DNA from 3 places in the Bacillus paramobilis genome. Region 3 is predicted to be linked to each of the others. Evidence: riboswitches for the same ligand, from Rfam matches in the RefSeq annotation. Region 3 holds a riboswitch; each other region holds the start of a gene.
What was found. A riboswitch is a leader RNA that binds a small molecule or an ion and turns the genes downstream of it on or off. The one in region 3 is predicted to bind S-adenosylmethionine.
Positions count from the first base shown of each region.

Region 1: it holds a riboswitch for S-adenosylmethionine, as region 3 does, so the genes downstream of both, AABL52_RS19695 (Na+/H+ antiporter NhaC family protein) here and metK (methionine adenosyltransferase) in region 3, are expected to answer to the same signal.
Region 2: it holds a riboswitch for S-adenosylmethionine, as region 3 does, so the genes downstream of both, mtnW (2,3-diketo-5-methylthiopentyl-1-phosphate enolase) here and metK (methionine adenosyltransferase) in region 3, are expected to answer to the same signal.

Region 1 is NZ_CP151108.1:3,858,701-3,864,960, forward strand. Features, by position in the region: gene AABL52_RS19685 (PspA/IM30 family protein) at 1-362, opposite strand, end outside; gene AABL52_RS19690 (hypothetical protein) at 408-764, opposite strand; gene AABL52_RS19695 (Na+/H+ antiporter NhaC family protein) at 993-2,309, opposite strand; SAM riboswitch class I at 2,404-2,509, opposite strand; gene AABL52_RS19700 (DUF402 domain-containing protein) at 2,630-3,148, opposite strand; gene gltP (glutamate/aspartate:proton symporter GltP) at 3,215-4,486, opposite strand; gene AABL52_RS19710 (murein hydrolase activator EnvC family protein) at 4,980-6,251, shown strand.
Region 2 is NZ_CP151108.1:1,369,753-1,376,012, forward strand. Features, by position in the region: gene AABL52_RS07245 (NAD(P)-dependent oxidoreductase) at 1-870, shown strand, start outside; gene AABL52_RS07250 (DUF3909 family protein) at 876-1,208, shown strand; gene AABL52_RS07255 (hypothetical protein) at 1,251-1,526, opposite strand; gene AABL52_RS07260 (1,2-dihydroxy-3-keto-5-methylthiopentene dioxygenase) at 1,832-2,344, opposite strand; gene AABL52_RS07265 (methylthioribulose 1-phosphate dehydratase) at 2,322-2,960, opposite strand; gene AABL52_RS07270 (2-hydroxy-3-keto-5-methylthiopentenyl-1-phosphate phosphatase) at 2,957-3,616, opposite strand; gene mtnW (2,3-diketo-5-methylthiopentyl-1-phosphate enolase) at 3,613-4,857, opposite strand; SAM riboswitch class I at 4,922-5,027, opposite strand; gene AABL52_RS07280 (pyridoxal phosphate-dependent aminotransferase) at 5,092-6,260, opposite strand, start outside.
Region 3 is NZ_CP151108.1:705,800-712,059, forward strand. Features, by position in the region: partial or broken gene AABL52_RS03635 (DMT family transporter) at 1-256, shown strand, start outside; gene AABL52_RS03640 (hypothetical protein) at 285-506, opposite strand; gene AABL52_RS03645 (ATP synthase subunit I) at 798-1,181, shown strand; gene AABL52_RS03650 (hypothetical protein) at 1,441-1,638, opposite strand; gene pckA (phosphoenolpyruvate carboxykinase (ATP)) at 1,914-3,500, opposite strand; SAM riboswitch class I at 3,729-3,850, shown strand; gene metK (methionine adenosyltransferase) at 4,018-5,217, shown strand; gene AABL52_RS03665 (hypothetical protein) at 5,258-5,437, opposite strand; gene AABL52_RS03670 (hypothetical protein) at 5,444-5,623, opposite strand; gene AABL52_RS03675 (MogA/MoaB family molybdenum cofactor biosynthesis protein) at 5,862-6,260, shown strand, end outside.

The sequences.
Region 1 (6,260 bases), 2.1 Mb from region 3:
TCATCGATTTGCTCTACAACACCAGCATACATTCCTTCTAATCGAGTTACTTGCCCTTCATAATAAGCTACTTCTTCTAATGCACGTTCGTGTAACTGTAATTCGCCTGCTTCTTGAGCGATGATAGCCTGTTTTGATCTTTTATTAACGAAATAACGCGCTTGCTCAAGCTCACGAGCGAAATTAGATTTTAATGTTTTATGACGCTGAATTAACTTCTCAATTTTTGTTGTTTCACGCTCACTATCGCGTAAATATTGGTTTAACATAGCGATTGGATTTTTTCTTTCTTTCTCATCTAACACATTATGAAAATCTGCTAAAATTGCATCGCGTACACGTCCGAATAAAGATTGTTTCATTATAATCTTCCTCTCTTCTACTTTATAAATTTGATTTGATTTTTATTAGTTTTTCATTAACTTGTTCCACTCATCTTCAAAGTTGCTATATGGTTTAGAACTTTCTGGTGCAGAATCAACAACTACATTTTTTTCTTTTTTCCACTCACGATATCCGTAGTATAAAACTACTAATGCTGCGATACCGATTAGTGCTGGGGAATGAGAAAGGGCGATGGACAAGCCGATCAAACCAACAATACCCCAAGCTAACTTTCCAAAAAATGATTGTGCTCGCACAAATGATTTATAGCTCCAGTACACAACTCCTGCTCCAATTGCGAACCCTATAATACCAGCAAGACTGCCAAGAGCAATTAAAGCTAAAATACCAGCCGCGATAAACGCTAGAAATTGTTTCATCTTGTGCTTGCCTCCCTTCGATTTGATACTCTTATCTTAACTATTTTTTCATCTTTCCATAACGAGCTTAAGAACCGTTTTTAACTCAGACTTAAGACCGAGTCGCATTCAGCCTTGTGCAAAAACTACGATTGGATAGGATGTTTCACTCTTTTATTGCACATAAAAAGCCGTACAGAGAATACTCTCTGTACGGCTTTCATTGCTATGCATAAACTTCATTTTTCATTATGCTGTTTTATGATATTCTTTCTTTCCCGCCACTTTAGAAAACCTCGGGAAACCAATTAATATAGAAATGATTCCACATACTCCAACTAAGATTGGATAAAACGCATATGGTAACAATTCAATCGGAGATAACGCCGCAAACCCTGCTGCTGTTAACATTTGAGCACCATACGGGATTAACCCTTGCACACAGCATGAGAAAAGATCTAATACACTCGCTGATTTACGAGGATCAATTTCATACTGATCTGCAATGTTTTTCGCAAGCGGACCTGTAAAGATAATAGAAATCGTATTATTTGCTGTACACATATTCGTCATACTTACTAAGCCAGCGATACCGAACTCTGCTCCTTTTTTCGAACGAATGTTACGCGTTAAAATATTCATTAAATATTGAATGCCACCATTATATTGAATCAGTTCGACCATACCGCCAATTAAAATAGCAAGTAATACTAACTCCATCATACCGCCCATTCCAGTCGTTACACTTTTAAAGAAACTCTCTAACGTGTAACTTCCATCTAAAAGACCGATAACGCCTGATAGTACTGTCCCACCAGTTAACACGATAAGTACATTCCAGCCAAGTAACGCTGTAATAAGTACTCCTGCATACGGTAAAATCTTTATCCAGTCAAAGCTATGCGCTTTAATCTGCGTATCACTTCCTAAGGTAACGATTACTAATAGTACAATTGTAATAACCGCTGCTGGTAATACAATTAAAAAGTTCGTTTTAAACTTATCTTTCATTTCTGTTCCTTGCGAACGTACAGCTGCGATTGTTGTATCTGAAATAAATGATAAATTATCACCAAACATCGCTCCACCAACAACAGTAGCCATCGTAAGTGCAATGGAGATATCAGTTTGCCCACTAATCCCTACAGCAATTGGTGCTAATGCAGCAATCGTTCCCATTGAAGTTCCCATCGCTAATGAAATAAATGCCCCTATAACAAAAATTCCAGCTACGATAAATCCTTGCGGCAAAATGGATAACGCTAAGTTAACTGTAGAATCAACGCCGCCCATCCCTTTTGCTGTTTCAGAAAATGCTCCTGCAAGCACAAATATTAGAACCATAATCATAATATCTGGGTTCCCTGCACCTTTAGCAAATCGTTCTACTTTTACATTAAAGCTTTCTTTACGATTCATTGCTAAAGCGACCCCTACAGCAATTGAAATTGCTACAAGTATCGGCAATTTATAGAAATCACCTGTAATAATTCCAGAACCAATAAATAGCGCCAAAAATATCCCCAGTGGTAATAAAGCCAAACCATTTCCTCTCGTTTCTTTCAAAGTACCATCTCTCCCTAGTTTCAACCTTTTTCTAATGAATAACAAAAGACCTCTTCCAATGAGAAGAGGTCTTATACATCTATAAGAAACGCTCTTCTCATCTTTCAAGCACATGCTTGCTGGATTTGGCACAGCACTCTGAAATCGAGTCCGCTGCCGAGGCATCGTAGGGCCAGTCCCTCCGCCTCTCTTTATAAGAAGGTTTCATATTTATTTTTTAATAATAATTTCTTCCCTAACTTTACTCGCTTACAAAACAAAAGTCAATTATTTTTTGTATAGATTTTTTTGGTAATTATGCAAAAATTTGAATACAACAATCATTTTAACTTTTTGATTTCTTCTTCCAATATTGAAATCCAATAAAATTCACTATTTTTTATTGCAGCTATTATCCATTTCGTAGTGCACCAAGCTAACTCATACTCTTCTTTTGTAACATCGCCACTTTTATAAGCATCCTCTAACTCATCTTCATCCAATATATACATTTTACCGTTCGGTAATAACACTACATCTAAATATAAATCATCAAAATAAGGTAAACCACGATCGTCTATTTCATATTCTTTCGCCACATCAATATAATATTGCACTAATTTTTTCTGATCATCTAACATAGCTGTAATCGCAAAGTTTTTCCCGTCTATGAAATATTGAATCCACGTAAACTGATTCCCTGCAATACAAAGTTCCTTACCATCATATTCTTTACAACTAGGTTCTTTCACCTTTTTTATTTCCAGTATTCCTAGCATTCCTTCTTCTATTTGCTTAACTGTATAATCTTTCTCTATTAGTCGCTTCCACGAAGAACCGTCACCATATTTACGTTTCATTACGTCCGCTTCCCTTCTATATAGAAAAGCCCCCACATATTATGTGAGAGCTTGTTCAAATTATAATTAAGCTGCTTGCTTATTAGAAATCTCTTTCAAATAGGCCTGTCCTTTTTCAGCGTCATACTGACCTTCCCACTTAGACATAACTACAGCCGCTAAAGAGTTACCTACAACGTTAACTGCTGTACGAGCCATATCTAAAATACGGTCAATACCAGCGATGAAGGCTAAACCTTCAGCTGGAATACCTACTGTACCAAGTGTCGCTAATAATACAACGAATGATACGCCAGGTACACCCGCAATACCTTTTGATGTAAGCATTAATACAAGTAATAATGTAATTTGTTGTGTAATGGATAAATCAATACCGTACATTTGCGCTAAGAAAATAGCCGCAATTGCTTGATATAAAGTTGATCCATCTAAGTTAAATGAATAACCTGTCGGAATAACGAAAGATGTAATTGCCTTCGGACAACCGAACTTCTCCATTTTCTCCATGATTTTCGGTAAAACTGTTTCTGAACTTGCTGTAGAGTATGCTAAGATCAATTCGTCTTTTAAAATCTTAAAGAATTGGAAAATGTTAATTCCAAATATTTTCGCTGTAATTCCTAATACGACTACAACGAAGAAAATCATTGCTCCATATACTACAATTAATAATTTCCCTAATGGAATTAATGAAGAAAGACCAAATGTAGAAACTGTAACTCCAATTAGTGCAAACACACCAAATGGTGCAAATTTCATAACTTGGTTTGTTACGTAAAACATTGCATCAGCTACACCTTGGAAAAATTGAAGAACCGGTCTTCCTCTTTCACCAATTGCCGCTACACCTAAACCAAATAATACAGAGAAGAAGATAATAGCAAGCATATCTCCGTCAGCTAATGACTTCATAATGTTCGTTGGAACAATATTTACAAATGTATCTGCAAATGAATGACTTTGTACTTGCTCTGTCGTATGTGTATATTTTGAAATATCTGTCTTTGTTAACTGCTCCATGTTTACGCCTTTTCCTGGTTGGAAAATATTCGCAATCAATAGACCGACAATAATTGCAATTGTTGTAATAATTTCAAAGTAAATAATTGTTTTTCCGCCTAGTCGGCCTAATTTTTTAACATCGCCAACACCAGCAACCCCAACAACAATACTTGCTACAACAATCGGTACAACGATCATTTTAATTAATCGGATGAAAATATCACCAATTGGTTGTAAGTAACTCACCACTGCCGGATTGCCAAAGAAAATCGCCCCAACTGCAATACCTAGCGCAAGTCCTATTAATATTTGCCATGCAAGTCCTATTCTTTTCATATTTGTTGTAACCCCCTCTTCGATGTGTCACTCTATCTCTCATTCTATCTCTATAAAACTTGAAATTAAGAGTATTACATATTATTCGACAATTCACTACATTTTGTCCCTGTTAAAAATCATAAATCAAAATTTTAAATCTGACAACAAAATAAGTTTGCCCGAACGCAAATAATTTTCTTGACAAAAACAAAACCCATGTCAGAAAACCTCACATGAGAACGATTCCTTATCAGTGTTTTATTGGATTCCTATCTACTATTTTACTATATAAAACAAATATTTTTTCCCTTTATTTTACAAATAAATCCAAAAAATACATCCTTTTTGCACGAATAAAAAAACGCATCCAACATGACAATTATCATTAAAAGATGATAAATTCCGACAAAACTTAGCAATTTTATAAAATTTTCTTTACATTATGATTACAACGATAGACACTCTTCTTCTTATGATATATAACATTCATAGGGAAAGGAGCCAGACAACCATGAAAAAGAAATTTGCAGCGTTTAGTGTTTTAGCAGCAGGAACGATTTTTGTTTCTCCGCTACTTTCACCCGTATACGCTGAAACGAATCAAGATAAATTATCTAATATTCAATCTGAATTAGAAGGAAAACAAAATGACTTACAAAATAAATCAGCTGAGAAAGACCAAATAGAAAAAGAAATTCAAGAATTACAAAAGAAAATTGACGATTTAACTACTTCTATTAATAAAAATGAAGCTGAATTAAACGATACAAAAAAAGAAATTAGTAAAACACAACAAGTAATTGCTGAAAAAAAGAAACATATAGAGCAATTACAAACAAACATAGATACACGTCAGGAAGTTATTAAGCAACGTTTACAATCTATGCAAGAAAAACCTCGTACAAATATTATTACAGAGGTAATAACAACTTCTACAAATATCGCTGATCTTGTTGATAATATGTACTCTGTAAGCTTAATTTTAAACAACGATACTGATATTGTGAAAAAACAAACAACTGATCAAAATGCTGTGACGAAAGAAAAAGAGGCTGTTGAGAAAAAAGAGCACCAACTAAAAGAAGCTGAACAGAAATTAGTTCAAAAACAACAAGAGTTGCAAACGAATCAACAACAACAGCAAACATTTATTAGCGATCTACATACGAAAGTAGCAAAAGTAGATTCAGAGATTGAAGGATTAGAAGAATCCAAAGGTATTTTAGAAAATCAGCGTCAAGCCGTTCAAAAAGCAATTGAAGAAGAAAAACGTGCAGAAGAAACTCGTAAGGCTGAAGAGGCACGTAAGGCAGAGGAAGCTCGTAAACAAGCTACTACATCTGCTCAAACAGCTCAAGCAGCTCCAACACCACACGATACAAATATTGGCGGCTTTATTAAGCCAGCAGCTGGATCAAAAACTTCTGGTTTTGGCGTGCGCTCTATAGATAACCATAAAGGAATCGATATCGCAGCTTCAGGAACTGTTCCAATTATTGCCGCTGCTGACGGCGTTGTGATTCGCTCAGAATTATCATCTAGTTACGGAAATGTTGTTTACTTATCTCACCGTATAAACGGAAAAACATACACGACAGTATATGCTCATATGAGTAGCCGTTCTGTATCAAATGGACAAACTGTAAAACAAGGCACTCAACTTGGATTTATGGGGAATACTGGCCAATCATACGGACAACATTTACACTTCGAACTTCACCTTGGAGAATGGAATGTCGGCAAAACAAACGCAGTTGACCCCTCTCCTTATATTGGATTATAAAAAACTCGG
Region 2 (6,260 bases), 660 kb from region 3:
AAAAATGTATCAATAGGTTTCATCGGTATTGGTGTAATGGGAAAAAGTATGGTGCGTCATTTAATGCAAGACGGTTATAAAGTATATGTATATAATAGAACAAAAGCGAAGACAGACTCTTTAGTGCGAGATGGTGCAAATTGGTGTGATACACCGAAAGAGTTAGTAAAGCAAGTTGATGTTGTAATGACTATGGTTGGATATCCACATGATGTAGAAGAAGTATACTTTGGGATAGATGGAATTTTGGAGAATGCAAATGAAGGTACGATAGCAATTGATTTCACGACATCTACACCAACATTGGCAAAACGTATTAATGAAGCTGGTAAAAGTAAGAATGTATATACGTTAGATGCACCTGTGTCTGGAGGAGACATTGGTGCGAAAGAAGCAAGGCTCGCAATTATGGTCGGTGGCGAAAAAGAAATATATGAAAAATGTTTACCGTTATTTGAAAAATTAGGGACAAATATTCAGTTGCAAGGACCAGCTGGAAGTGGACAACATACAAAAATGTGCAATCAAATTGCGATTGCTTCTAACATGATTGGAGTATGTGAAGCTGTTGCTTATGCGAAAAAAGCTGGACTAAATCCGGATAAAGTATTAGAGAGTATTTCAACGGGAGCAGCAGGTAGTTGGTCATTGAGTAACTTAGCTCCTCGAATGTTAAAGGGAGATTTTGAACCAGGGTTTTATGTAAAACATTTTATGAAAGATATGAAGATTGCTTTAGATGAGGCCGAAAAATTGCAATTACCAGTACCAGGTTTAAATTTGGCGAAGGAATTGTATGAAGAGTTAATGAAAGATGGGGAAGAGAATAGCGGAACACAAGTGTTATACAAAAAGTACATAAGGGGGTAAATGGGATGGATCTTCAAAAATTTGATGAGATGATTGATACTGTACAACGAGCGACTTGTATACAAATTAATGAAAAACAAAAAGAAGCTTTTAAACAAAAATATGATTTTGAACCGAAATTTGAATATGGAAGAGATGAGAGAGGGCATTATGTTATTCGAACTTCAAAAAAGATGCTAGAAGAAATGGAATTTTATTTGGCATTGAAATATGATCGAGATGGAGTCGATCTATATATGCAAGCAGAGATTGACGGTATATGTCACGTATCTATTAGCTATAGTGAAGATGCCCTACATTTACAAGAATTGTTTCAATTTCTAGAAGAAAATAAATAAAAGTCCTCATTTGAGGACTTTTATTTATTTTTAATTTTATAATTATAAGCTAGAAGCCCGGCGGCATCGTTCGATTGGGAATGGAATAACTTGTGCGATATGATTAGGACCGAATTGTTTTGCACGAGCATGGCGTACTATATAAAATGCACACAGAATTGAAACAGGAATAGCACCGAACAAGCCAAAAAATAAAGCGCTTACACAAGATGCAACAAAACCTAAAACGCCAACTTCCAACTCTTCCATAATAGCTCCTAGAATAACAGGAAGTGCTCCACACGTAACCCCTAGTATAAGTGCGATAAGTAAACTCATGATTATCCCCCTCTGTTTGCGATATTCTTTTCCTTCGTATTTAATTGTAGTATATCATATACAAAACAGAATTTTCAGAATAAATTCAAAAAAAGTTCAATAAATGTTCAAAAAGTGTTAAAAAATTCACTTAAAAAATAGAAGGAGAGATTGTTTTGGAATAGAAGGACTCATATGTTTGAGAAAATAAAAAATCAGGCTTATTTCATTTTTGAAATAAGCCTGTTCCATAGGAGGATGTATATATGTAGAGTGAATAAAAGGTTGGAAAAGGGGATCCAAGTCCTTTTACTCAACTAACTACCTTAATAAATTGGAACCCAGCCTTCAGTTGTAACAAAAATACGAATTGCTACAACTTGACGATCATCTTGCAAAGTAAAATAATGTCTTGCATTTTCAGGAACAGATATGAGATCGCCTGGCTCAAGTTCAACGTCAAAGAACTTTCCATCTTTTCCTTCAATGGCAAAGATGCCATGACCACTAACAATAAAGCGAACTTCATCATCAGTATGATGGTGTTCTTTTTGGAAATTAATTAATAATTCGTCAAGGTTAGGTGTGCTATTTGAAAGTGAAATTACATCATGTGCTTTATAACCTCGGCGCGCTGAAACATCAGCGATTTCTTTTGAGAACACAGCTAATATTTCAGCCTTGTTTTCATCAGTTAAAGAATAATTTTCATTTAAATGAGTAGGAAGCTTAGAGATGTTCCATTTCTCATATAAAACGCCTTCCTCTTGTAGAAATTTAGATACTTCCACTTCATTTTCAATGCGAGTATTTACTTCATGAATACGAATTTGCGCCATTAGAAACGCCTCCTTGAATTGATAATAGTTTTATATGAAATTGGAATAAAAACTCATAAGCTTCTAATCTTTTCTTTGCATCAAAGCTATCTCGGCCCCATACGGTAATACCATGGTTACGGATTAATATTGCTCCCGAATCACCTTGTATATGCTTTCGGAAGTTTTCTCCAAGCGTTGGGATATGGGCATGGTTTTCGATAATAGGAATGTGAATTGTTGCACCTTCTTCCCAAATATCGAGAGCTTTAATAATTTCTTGATTTTGAAGGATGACTGCATCATTATATAAATTTGTGATGACATTGTTATCAGTTGTATGAACATGAAGTACGCACCCGGCATTTGTATTGTTATAAATATGTGTATGCAATATTGTTTCTGCTGACGGGCGTAATTCAGTCTCTAATACGGGAACTCCTAGATGATCTACTAATAGAAAATCATCGGGAGTCGTTTTTGTTTTATCTTTACCACTTGCTGTAATGAGAAAAGTGAGCGGTTCATGACTAACCTTTATAGAAATATTACCACTCGTTGCTGGAAACCAATTTCGTGTTGTTAATTCTTTTTTTATCTCGCTTAAGTCATACCATTGACGAAAAAGTTGTTTCATGATTTCACCTCCAACAAATGTTTTAATTCATTTTGAATATCATGGAATGTTTCAAACGGTGTATAAGCAATATAATTCTCTTCACACTTTGTAATAAGGAAGTCACGAGCAAATACTTTATCTGCTTGTTTCGCAGCTTGTAAATCGGTAATTGAATCTCCAATCACAATATGGAGGTCATTCGTATCACTTAATTTACGGATTAAAGATGATTTGCATAATCCGCAATGATTTTGACAATGATGATCACAAGGATGAGGCCACTTAACGGTAATGAATTCACTGGAAAAGTCTGTTTCATTACAGTAGATTTTCTCTTTTGGAATGATTCCTTGTAAGAGTGGATAGACGAAGAAATCCATTCCGCCTGATATTACGTAAAAAGAAATGTTATTTTCATTTACAAATTGTATAAATTCATGAAAACCATTACGTATTTCAGCAGTTTCTATTAAAAATTGAATCATATCATCGTGTAGACTAGTAGGTATTAATTGAAATAATTGAGAAACACCTTCTTGAATAGACAGCTCTTGTAATAAAATTCTGTTCTTTACTTCTTCAGCTTCTGGTGGTGCAAATTTTTCCATAATGGACATAATGTTATCATTATTTGTAATCGTGCCATCGAAATCACAAAATACTTGAATACTCATAATTTCACCTCATTAGAGGGATTTCCCCATATTTGTAGTGCACTATGCAAATTTATGTCATCTACTTCATGGAGTGGTGTATTTTGCAAAGTGGCATCAATTGCAGTACGGAAAGCTTTACCGCCGCCTTGCGCCCCGCTCGGATGTCCATGTATCCCGCCGCCAGCATTAATAACAACATCTTTACCGAAATCTCGTAAAATAAAGGGAACGAAACCAGGGTGAATACCAGCAGATGGAACAGAAAAACTCTTTTTGAAAAATGCATCGTCTTCAGTTAAATATTTTGAGATGGCAAGAGCCTCCTCTTTTTCTAGCGCAACACTTCCGTATGGAGATGGGAATAATGAAAAGTCAGCCCCAGCATAACGTAGTAGCTTTCCAAGTAATAATGGAGATGAAACTCCATATAACTTGGATGCTGAGTAAGCGCCACTTACAGCAGGGTGTGCCATAATAGGAACAGGGATTTCATCATCTTCTGCTAGTGATTGTAGTACATCTAGTCCGTAAGCAAATACATTAAATAATAGAATATCAGCGCCAGCGTGCACTGCGCGTTTCGCATTTTCTTTTAAATCAAAAGTCCGTCCTGTTAAATTTACGGCATATAACGTTTTATGGCCGTATGTTTCATATACGGATTGTAAAACTTCTTTTCCAGATACAATGCGTTTCGTAAGTGGTGTTAATGTATTCTCAAATAATATTTCATCATCCTTTACGATATCTACACCACCAATTGCTTGATCGCGTAATTGCGTTTTTAAATACCCAATATTTCGTCCAATCATTCCTTTAAAAATGCTCATTAAAAGGGGACGTTCATGCACTTGTAAAAGATTTCGAATACCATCTATCCCAAACTTTGGACCAGGGAAATACTTTTTTAACTCGTCTGAAAATGTTAAGTCAATTAATTTCACTTCGCCATCAAGTGATAGTTTTCCGAATGCAGTTGTTAAAATTGCTGGTAAGTCTGGACTAAAGTTTAATAACGGATATTCAATTTTAATAATCCCGCGTTTTACTTTTTTACGTAAATACGAATTGGTATGTTCTTGTTCAGCTAATTCCTCAACGTGAATGACGTTGCCTTTATGCTGTTTTAATTGTTCTTGCAATAAGTGTGGCAAATGAGTCCAAGAGCCAATTGTTAAACCGAGTGCAATTTGCTCGGCCTTTTTTTCTAAGTTATGTGAATCATCATGGATTAAATACGTCGCTATAATTCCGCTCATTGTTAAAACCTCCTAGTTAAATAAAAAAACCTCTCAGCTAAGGAGAGGTTTTTTTACAACCAGCTCCTTATCTGTCAGCATAATGCTGCGAGAATTAGCACCGTGTCTACGATTGTAGATCGGTTGCCGGGTTTCGTCGGGCTCGTCCCTCCACCTGCTCTTGATAAGAAGTATTTAGAAATGTTTAAATTTTTAAGATAACTGAATTTTGTCAGATATTTTTAATGTTGTCAATTACTTTTTGAAAAAATTTAATTTATCAATTCGATTAATGGCTTCTCGTAATCTATCTTCTGTATGCAAGAGACCAACACGGACATACCCTTCGCCATGTTCACCAAATCCAACACCAGGAGCAACTGCAACGTGTGCTTTTTCTAGTAAAATATTAGAAAATTGCTCAGATGTATATCCTTTCGGAACAGGAAGCCATGCAAAAAATGACCCTGTTGGAATATCTACATTCCAACCAATTGAGTGACAAGCTGAAACAAGAGCGTTTCTTCGAGATTCGTAACTATTTACAAGTTCTATTACGCAAGACTGTGAACTTAATAGTGCTTCGCGGGCAGCATCTTGAACTGCACCAAAAATACTAACGTACATATGATCTTGTAATAAGTTTATTGTCTCAATCACACTTTCATTTCCCACGGCAAAAGCAATGCGCCATCCAGCCATATTGAAAGTTTTCGATAGAGTGTAAATTTCAATACCTGTATCTTTAGCACCGTCTGCTTGCAAGAAACTAACAGGTTTTTGACCATCGAATCCAATTGCACCGTAAGCAAAATCATGAACGACTAGTATATTATGTTCATTAGCAAAATGAATCGTTTCATCAAAGAAATCTTTTGATGCAGTAGCACCGGTAGGATTATTTGGATAGTTTAAAAACATTAGCTTTGCACGCTCGGCAATAGAGTCATCAATTTTCGTATAATCTGGTAAAAAATTATTTTCTGCAAGTAGCGGCATTGTTTCAAATTGTGCTTTTGCTAAAGCAACACCTGATAAATAATCTGGGTAGCCTGGATCTGGAACGAGAATAGTATCACCAGGGTTTGTAAAACAAACTGGTAATTCTACTAATCCAGCCTTTCCGCCAAACAAAATAGCAACTTCTGTTTTGGGATTTACTACTACATCATATTCACGTTGATAGAATGTTGCCACGGCTTCTTTTAAACTTTCATGTCCGCGAAATGGCGGATATTTATGATGAATGGTATTTTCTGCAGCATCTTGTAAAGCTTTTACGATATGCTGCGGTGTTGGTTGATCTGGATTACCTTGACCTAGATTAATAACATCGTGACCAGCTGCTACGACTTTGTTAACTTTTGCAACAAGTGAAGCAAAAAATTGTGTTGGCAATGATGTTACTATCTCAGAAGGTTGAA
Region 3 (6,260 bases):
ATATTCTATTTTCTTTGTAACAGTATTTGGTTTAGTAATGTGGTATGTTGGTATTCAAAAAATTGGCGCGTCACATACGATGGTATATATGTATATAACGCCGCTTGTAGCTGTTTTATTTGCTGCTATATGGGCAAATGAATATGTATCGTTTCAACAAATAATCGGTGGAATTATCATTTTCGTCGGTCTATGGTTTGTGAAATCGGAGAAAGTAAAAGTACATTCTATTGCAGGGGAACCTATATCAAAATAGGAAAACAGATCACCTATGATCTGCTTTCCTATTTTTTTATTTTTGGTAAGAAGACGAGAAATAAGATAGCAGTAATAAGTGGGATTAAGTTTAAAAATGGAATACGGAAGAGTGTGATAAGAATAATACCTGGAAGAAGAACACCGAGGACAGCGTAGAAAATACTATGATTTTTCGTGTACCAATACAATGAAAGTCCAATAAGTGCAGGGATAATGAGGTGAATGAGAGCCATTAAAAAATAAATCATTAGACGCCCCCTTTATTTGTGTGCTTATTACATCATATCCGTATGTTCATAGATTGATATCATTTTTTTCATAAATGGACGAAAAATGTTTGGAAAAACGTCACAAATTATGAGAATATGATGTTTGAAATCTTGTATAATATTATTTCCTGAAAACATTTAAACAACATAAACACACTGTTTATGTTGTTTTTAATTTGAGTGAAATGAATTTTAAGTAGTATGAACTCGAAAGAAATGAGTTATACAGCTTTTGTTGGATAGATGAAAATTACTGAAGAGGAGAACAGCATGATTAGTATGTCATTAAGGTCGTTTAAAATTCAATCGTATTATTTACTAGGTTTTCTTTTACTAGGCTGGATGTTAACACCGTTTTCAGCACACTTTTTAGGCGCTGGAATTGGACTGATTGTAAGTATGTATTGCGTTTGGCTTTTAGGGAGACGAATTGAGAAGCTTGGAGATAGTATCGTAAAGAAAACGAAAGCACCGACGCTCGGTATGTTTAATCGTTTTGCAGCTGCTATTTTGGGTGCTATTATTATGTACGAAATTGAGCACCACATGGTTATGTGGGCATTTGCAGTAGGGATTCTGGGTGGCTATTTCTTAATCGTTGTGAATTTAGGCTACTATAGTATGAAAGATGAGGAAGAATTAACGAAGAGTTAAAAAGATAAAAGACTTCTTTTTTTAGATAGAATAGATGATCCAGCCACGGATAGAAGCGGTCAGGGCCTTTTTTAGCTCCATGCGATGTGAAACCAGAGAGATGTAACGAGTAGGGATAAAGTTTATATATTCCAAGCCGTAATTTGTCTATGTGAAAATGGGTTTACTCTTGGATAATTGATTCAGTGATGGGCAGTACAACAGGAAGCAAAAGTTTGCACAAAATACAGGTTTCTGCTTCCAATAAGTTAATATGAAATCAAGTATTAGTATGACCCTTATGTTCTTTAAAAAAGGTGGATATAATACAACAAACTATTCCGGTAATTAGAATAATATATTTTATCGTTTCACTTGTATGCTGAAATAAATTAACGTTAAGCATCACAAGTCCCCAAAATAATTGAATTGCTCCATAGCTGAATAAGATTTTTCCTGTACGAGAAAAATTTTTCATAAGTCTCCCCCTTTCCTGTATATGTAAATTGTATCATGGAAAACTAAAAATGAATGATTATAAAATGAATTTTCTGTAATTTTATGATTTAAGCCATAGATGAAGAGATAAGATATAGAAAGAAGCTTACGTAAAAAAACGTAAGCTTCTTTTTTATGTAAGTGTGTGTAACCGTAAAGCCGCATTGGGTTTTGTCGGTGAGTACGCGAAACTTTACGGTTACACGACACTTATTCATATGAGTAAAAAGGGTTATTCCAACAGAAATTTTGTACTTAAGCGATTGGACCGCCTAAGTTAATAATATTTTCAGAAACGCTGTCGAACTTTTTGAAGTTCTCTTTGAATTTGCTCGCAAGCTCGATTGCTTTTGCTTTGTAAGCAGCTTTATCAGCCCAAGTTTGTTCAGGCATTAACACTTCGTCAGGTACACCTGGTACGTGAAGTGGAACTTCAAGACCGAAGATGTCATGTTTAGCTGTTTCTGTTTTCGCAAGTTCGCCGCTTAATGCAGCTTGAATCATTGCACGAGTGTAACCTAAGTTCATACGTTTACCAACGCCGTATTCGCCACCAGTCCAGCCAGTGTTTACTAAGAATACTTTCGCATCGTGTTTCTCGATTTTTTCACCAAGCATTTCAGCATAGCGAGATGCATCAAGTGGTAAGAATGGTGAACCGAAGCAAGTTGAGAATGTTGCTTGCGGAGATGTAACGCCGCGCTCTGTTCCTGCTAGTTTACTAGTGTAACCACTTAAGAAATGATACATAGCTTGTTCTTTTGATAACTTACTGATTGGAGGCAATACGCCAGATGCATCAGCAGTTAAGAAAATGATTGTATTTGGGTGTCCAGCAACACTTGGCAGTACGATATTGTCAATCGCATGCATAGGGTATGCAGCACGAGTATTTTCTGTTAAAGTAGTATCGTTGTAGTCTGCGATACGCGTTTGATCATTAATGATAACGTTTTCTAAAACAGATCCAAATTTGATTGCATCGAAAATTTGTGGTTCTTTCTCGTGAGAAAGGTTTACACATTTTGCGTAGCAACCGCCTTCAATATTGAATACACCGTTATCAGACCAACCATGCTCATCATCACCGATTAATTTACGGTTTGGATCAGCAGATAATGTTGTTTTACCTGTTCCAGATAAACCGAAGAATAGTGCTACGTCGCCTTCTTCACCTACGTTTGCAGAGCAATGCATAGAAAGAATATCTTGTTCAGGTAGTAAGAAGTTCATAATAGAGAAGATTGATTTTTTCATTTCTCCAGCGTATTCTGTACCACCAATTAGTACGATACGTTTTTCGAATGAAACCATAATGAATGCTTCAGAGTTTGTACCGTCAACAGCTGGATCAGCTTTGAAATTCGGTGCAGAAACAATTGTGAACTCTGATTCATGAGTTGTTAATTCTTCTTCAGTTGGACGAATGAATAATTGATGTACAAATAAATTGTGCCATGCATATTCGTTAATAACTTGAATTGGTAGGCGGTAATTGCGGTCAGCGCCAGCAAATCCATTGAAGACGAATAACTCTTCTTTTTCTTTTAAGTATTCTAAAACTTTAGTATATAATTTATTAAAATGTTCTTCAGAAATCGGTTGATTCACTGCTCCCCAAGCAATTTTGTCAGCAACCGATGCTTCTTTCACAATAAATTTATCTTTAGGAGAACGTCCTGTATATTTTCCTGTTGAAGCAGAAACGGCACCAGTAGAAGTTAATTTCCCTTCATTTCGCATTAATACTTTTTCCACTAATTGCGGAACACTTAGTTGAATCTGTGCATTGCTTCCGTTCAATAATTCGTGTAAACCAATTTGGACATTCACAGTACTCATATTTATATACCATCCTTTTCATTTAATGAAATATTTCTCGTAATCCCCAACAAGAGTATAACACAATTATATAAATAATGTATACTATTTATTTCTTTTTGTTTGTGTGAATGCATTATTTCCTTATTAATATTTCATTTTAGGCGTATTGAGAAAAACTTTCAGGAAAATGTGAATATTAATTGACAAATGAATATCATTTCTTTAGTATAGGTTGGGACGGATACTCTCTTATCCCGAGCTGGCGGAGGGACAGGCCCGATGAAGCCCAGCAACCTCACTTGTAGTGGTAAATACAGGTGAATAGGTGCTAAAACCTGTGCGAGGCTACAGGTCTCGAACGATAAGAGCGAAGGGCAAAAAGCAGTATGCAAGTAGCAAATTAAACCTTTCCTCTATGTAAAGTGGGAAAGGTTTTTCTGTATGCTTGTGGGAGAATAAATGTATGTCGCAATTTGTGGCAAATTAAGGATGAGTTCCGTACAATATATACAATTACTGTAGGGAGGTTTACCACATGACAAAAAAACGTCATCTGTTCACATCTGAGTCTGTAACTGAAGGACATCCAGATAAAATTTGTGACCAAATTTCTGATTCAATTTTAGATGCGATCTTATCAAAAGACGCAAATGCACGTGTAGCTTGTGAAACAACTGTAACAACTGGTTTAGTATTGGTAGCGGGGGAAATTACGACTTCTACTTACGTAGATATTCCAAAAATCGTTCGTGAAACAATTCAAGGCATTGGTTACACACGCGCAAAATACGGATTCGATGCAGAAACTTGTGCAGTTTTAACATCTATCGATGAGCAATCTGCTGACATCGCTATGGGTGTTGACCAAGCGCTAGAAGCACGCGAAGGTCAAATGACTGACGCTGAGATTGAGGCAATTGGTGCAGGAGACCAAGGTTTAATGTTTGGTTTCGCATGTAATGAGACACAAGAGTTAATGCCACTTCCAATCTCGCTTGCTCACAAATTAGCTCGCCGTTTAACTGAAGTACGTAAAGATGATACATTATCATACTTACGTCCGGATGGAAAAACGCAAGTTACAGTTGAGTATGATGAAAATGGTAAACCTGTACGTGTAGATACAATCGTAATTTCTACACAGCATCATCCAGATGTTACATGGGAAGAAATCGATCGCGATTTAAAAGAGCATGTAATTAAAGCTGTAGTTCCAGCAGAATTAATGGATGGAGAAACGAAATTCTTCATTAACCCAACTGGCCGCTTCGTAATTGGTGGACCACAAGGTGATGCTGGTTTAACAGGACGTAAAATCATCGTTGATACTTACGGTGGATACGCTCGCCACGGTGGCGGTGCATTCTCTGGTAAAGATGCAACGAAAGTTGACCGTTCAGCAGCATATGCAGCTCGTTATGTTGCGAAAAACATCGTAGCAGCTGGTCTTGCTGACAAAGCAGAAGTACAACTTGCATACGCAATCGGTGTAGCACAACCAGTATCAATTTCAGTTGATACGTTCGGCACTGGTAAAGTATCTGAAGACGTACTAGTAGAACTAGTTCGTAACAACTTCGATCTTCGCCCAGCTGGTATTATTAAAATGCTAGACTTACGTCGCCCAATTTACAAACAAACAGCAGCTTACGGCCACTTCGGACGTACTGATGTAGATCTAACATGGGAACGTACAGACAAAGCTGCAGCTTTAAAAGAGCAAGCTGGTCTATAATATATGAAAAAAAGCTTTGCGCCGTGAGCGCAAAGCTTTTTTATTTTGTTTTATTTACTACTTGGATGCAAGAACCACAATAAACTTCGCCGTCTAGCTCAATATACTTTTTCATATTAGTCATACCACTTGCCGGAAAAGGCATATGAACCCATGCCTTTTCATACGTTTGTATTTCTTTCCCGCAGGATTTACAAAAGATTGGTTTCTTCTTGAACATATGTAATCAACCTTTCATTTGACGTGCTTTACCCGCGCAAAAGGCACTGCTTAGTAAAAATAGTGTTGCGAATATAATACTTACTAATGTAGCGTATGGAATTGCGTCTTTTAGAGAAAAGCCGACAGTAATGGAAGCGACGAATAAGAGGATGAATGTTGTTGTTAGTTTTTTATAAAGTTCCATAATGAGTGAACCTCCAAATTATTTTGTAATTTAAAATGAAATCTACTATGTGGAAAATATAAGGGGATTTAAAGAGTAGCTAATGATGTGTAGTCTAGGAGTATAAGAAAGTATATTTTCCTTTTTGTGGTTGTATATACTTATATTGTATCATGGTGTATTAGCGGCTTCATACATAATTGTGTAAAGATATGTATGATAAAATGAAGAAAAGCCTTTAGGAAAGGAAAGATATAAAATGAGCGTAACCGAACATAAAAAACAAGCTCCAAAAGAAGTGCGCTGCAAGATCGTGACGATTTCCGATACACGTACGGGAGAGACAGATAAGAGCGGGCAGCTATTACATGAATTGTTAAAAGAAGCAGGGCATACAGTGACCTCTTATGAAATTGTAAAAGATGATAAAGAAAGTATTCAGCAAGCAGTGTTAGCTGGTTATCATAGGGAAGATGTTGATGTCGTTTTAACAAATGGCGGTACTGGTATTACGAAGCGTGATGTAACGATTGAAGCAGTATCAGCGTTATTAGATAAAGAGATTGTCGGGTTTGGTGAGTTGTTTCGTATGATTAGTTATTTAGAAGATATCGGAAGCAGCGCGATGTTAAGTAGAGCAATCGGCGGTACAATTGGG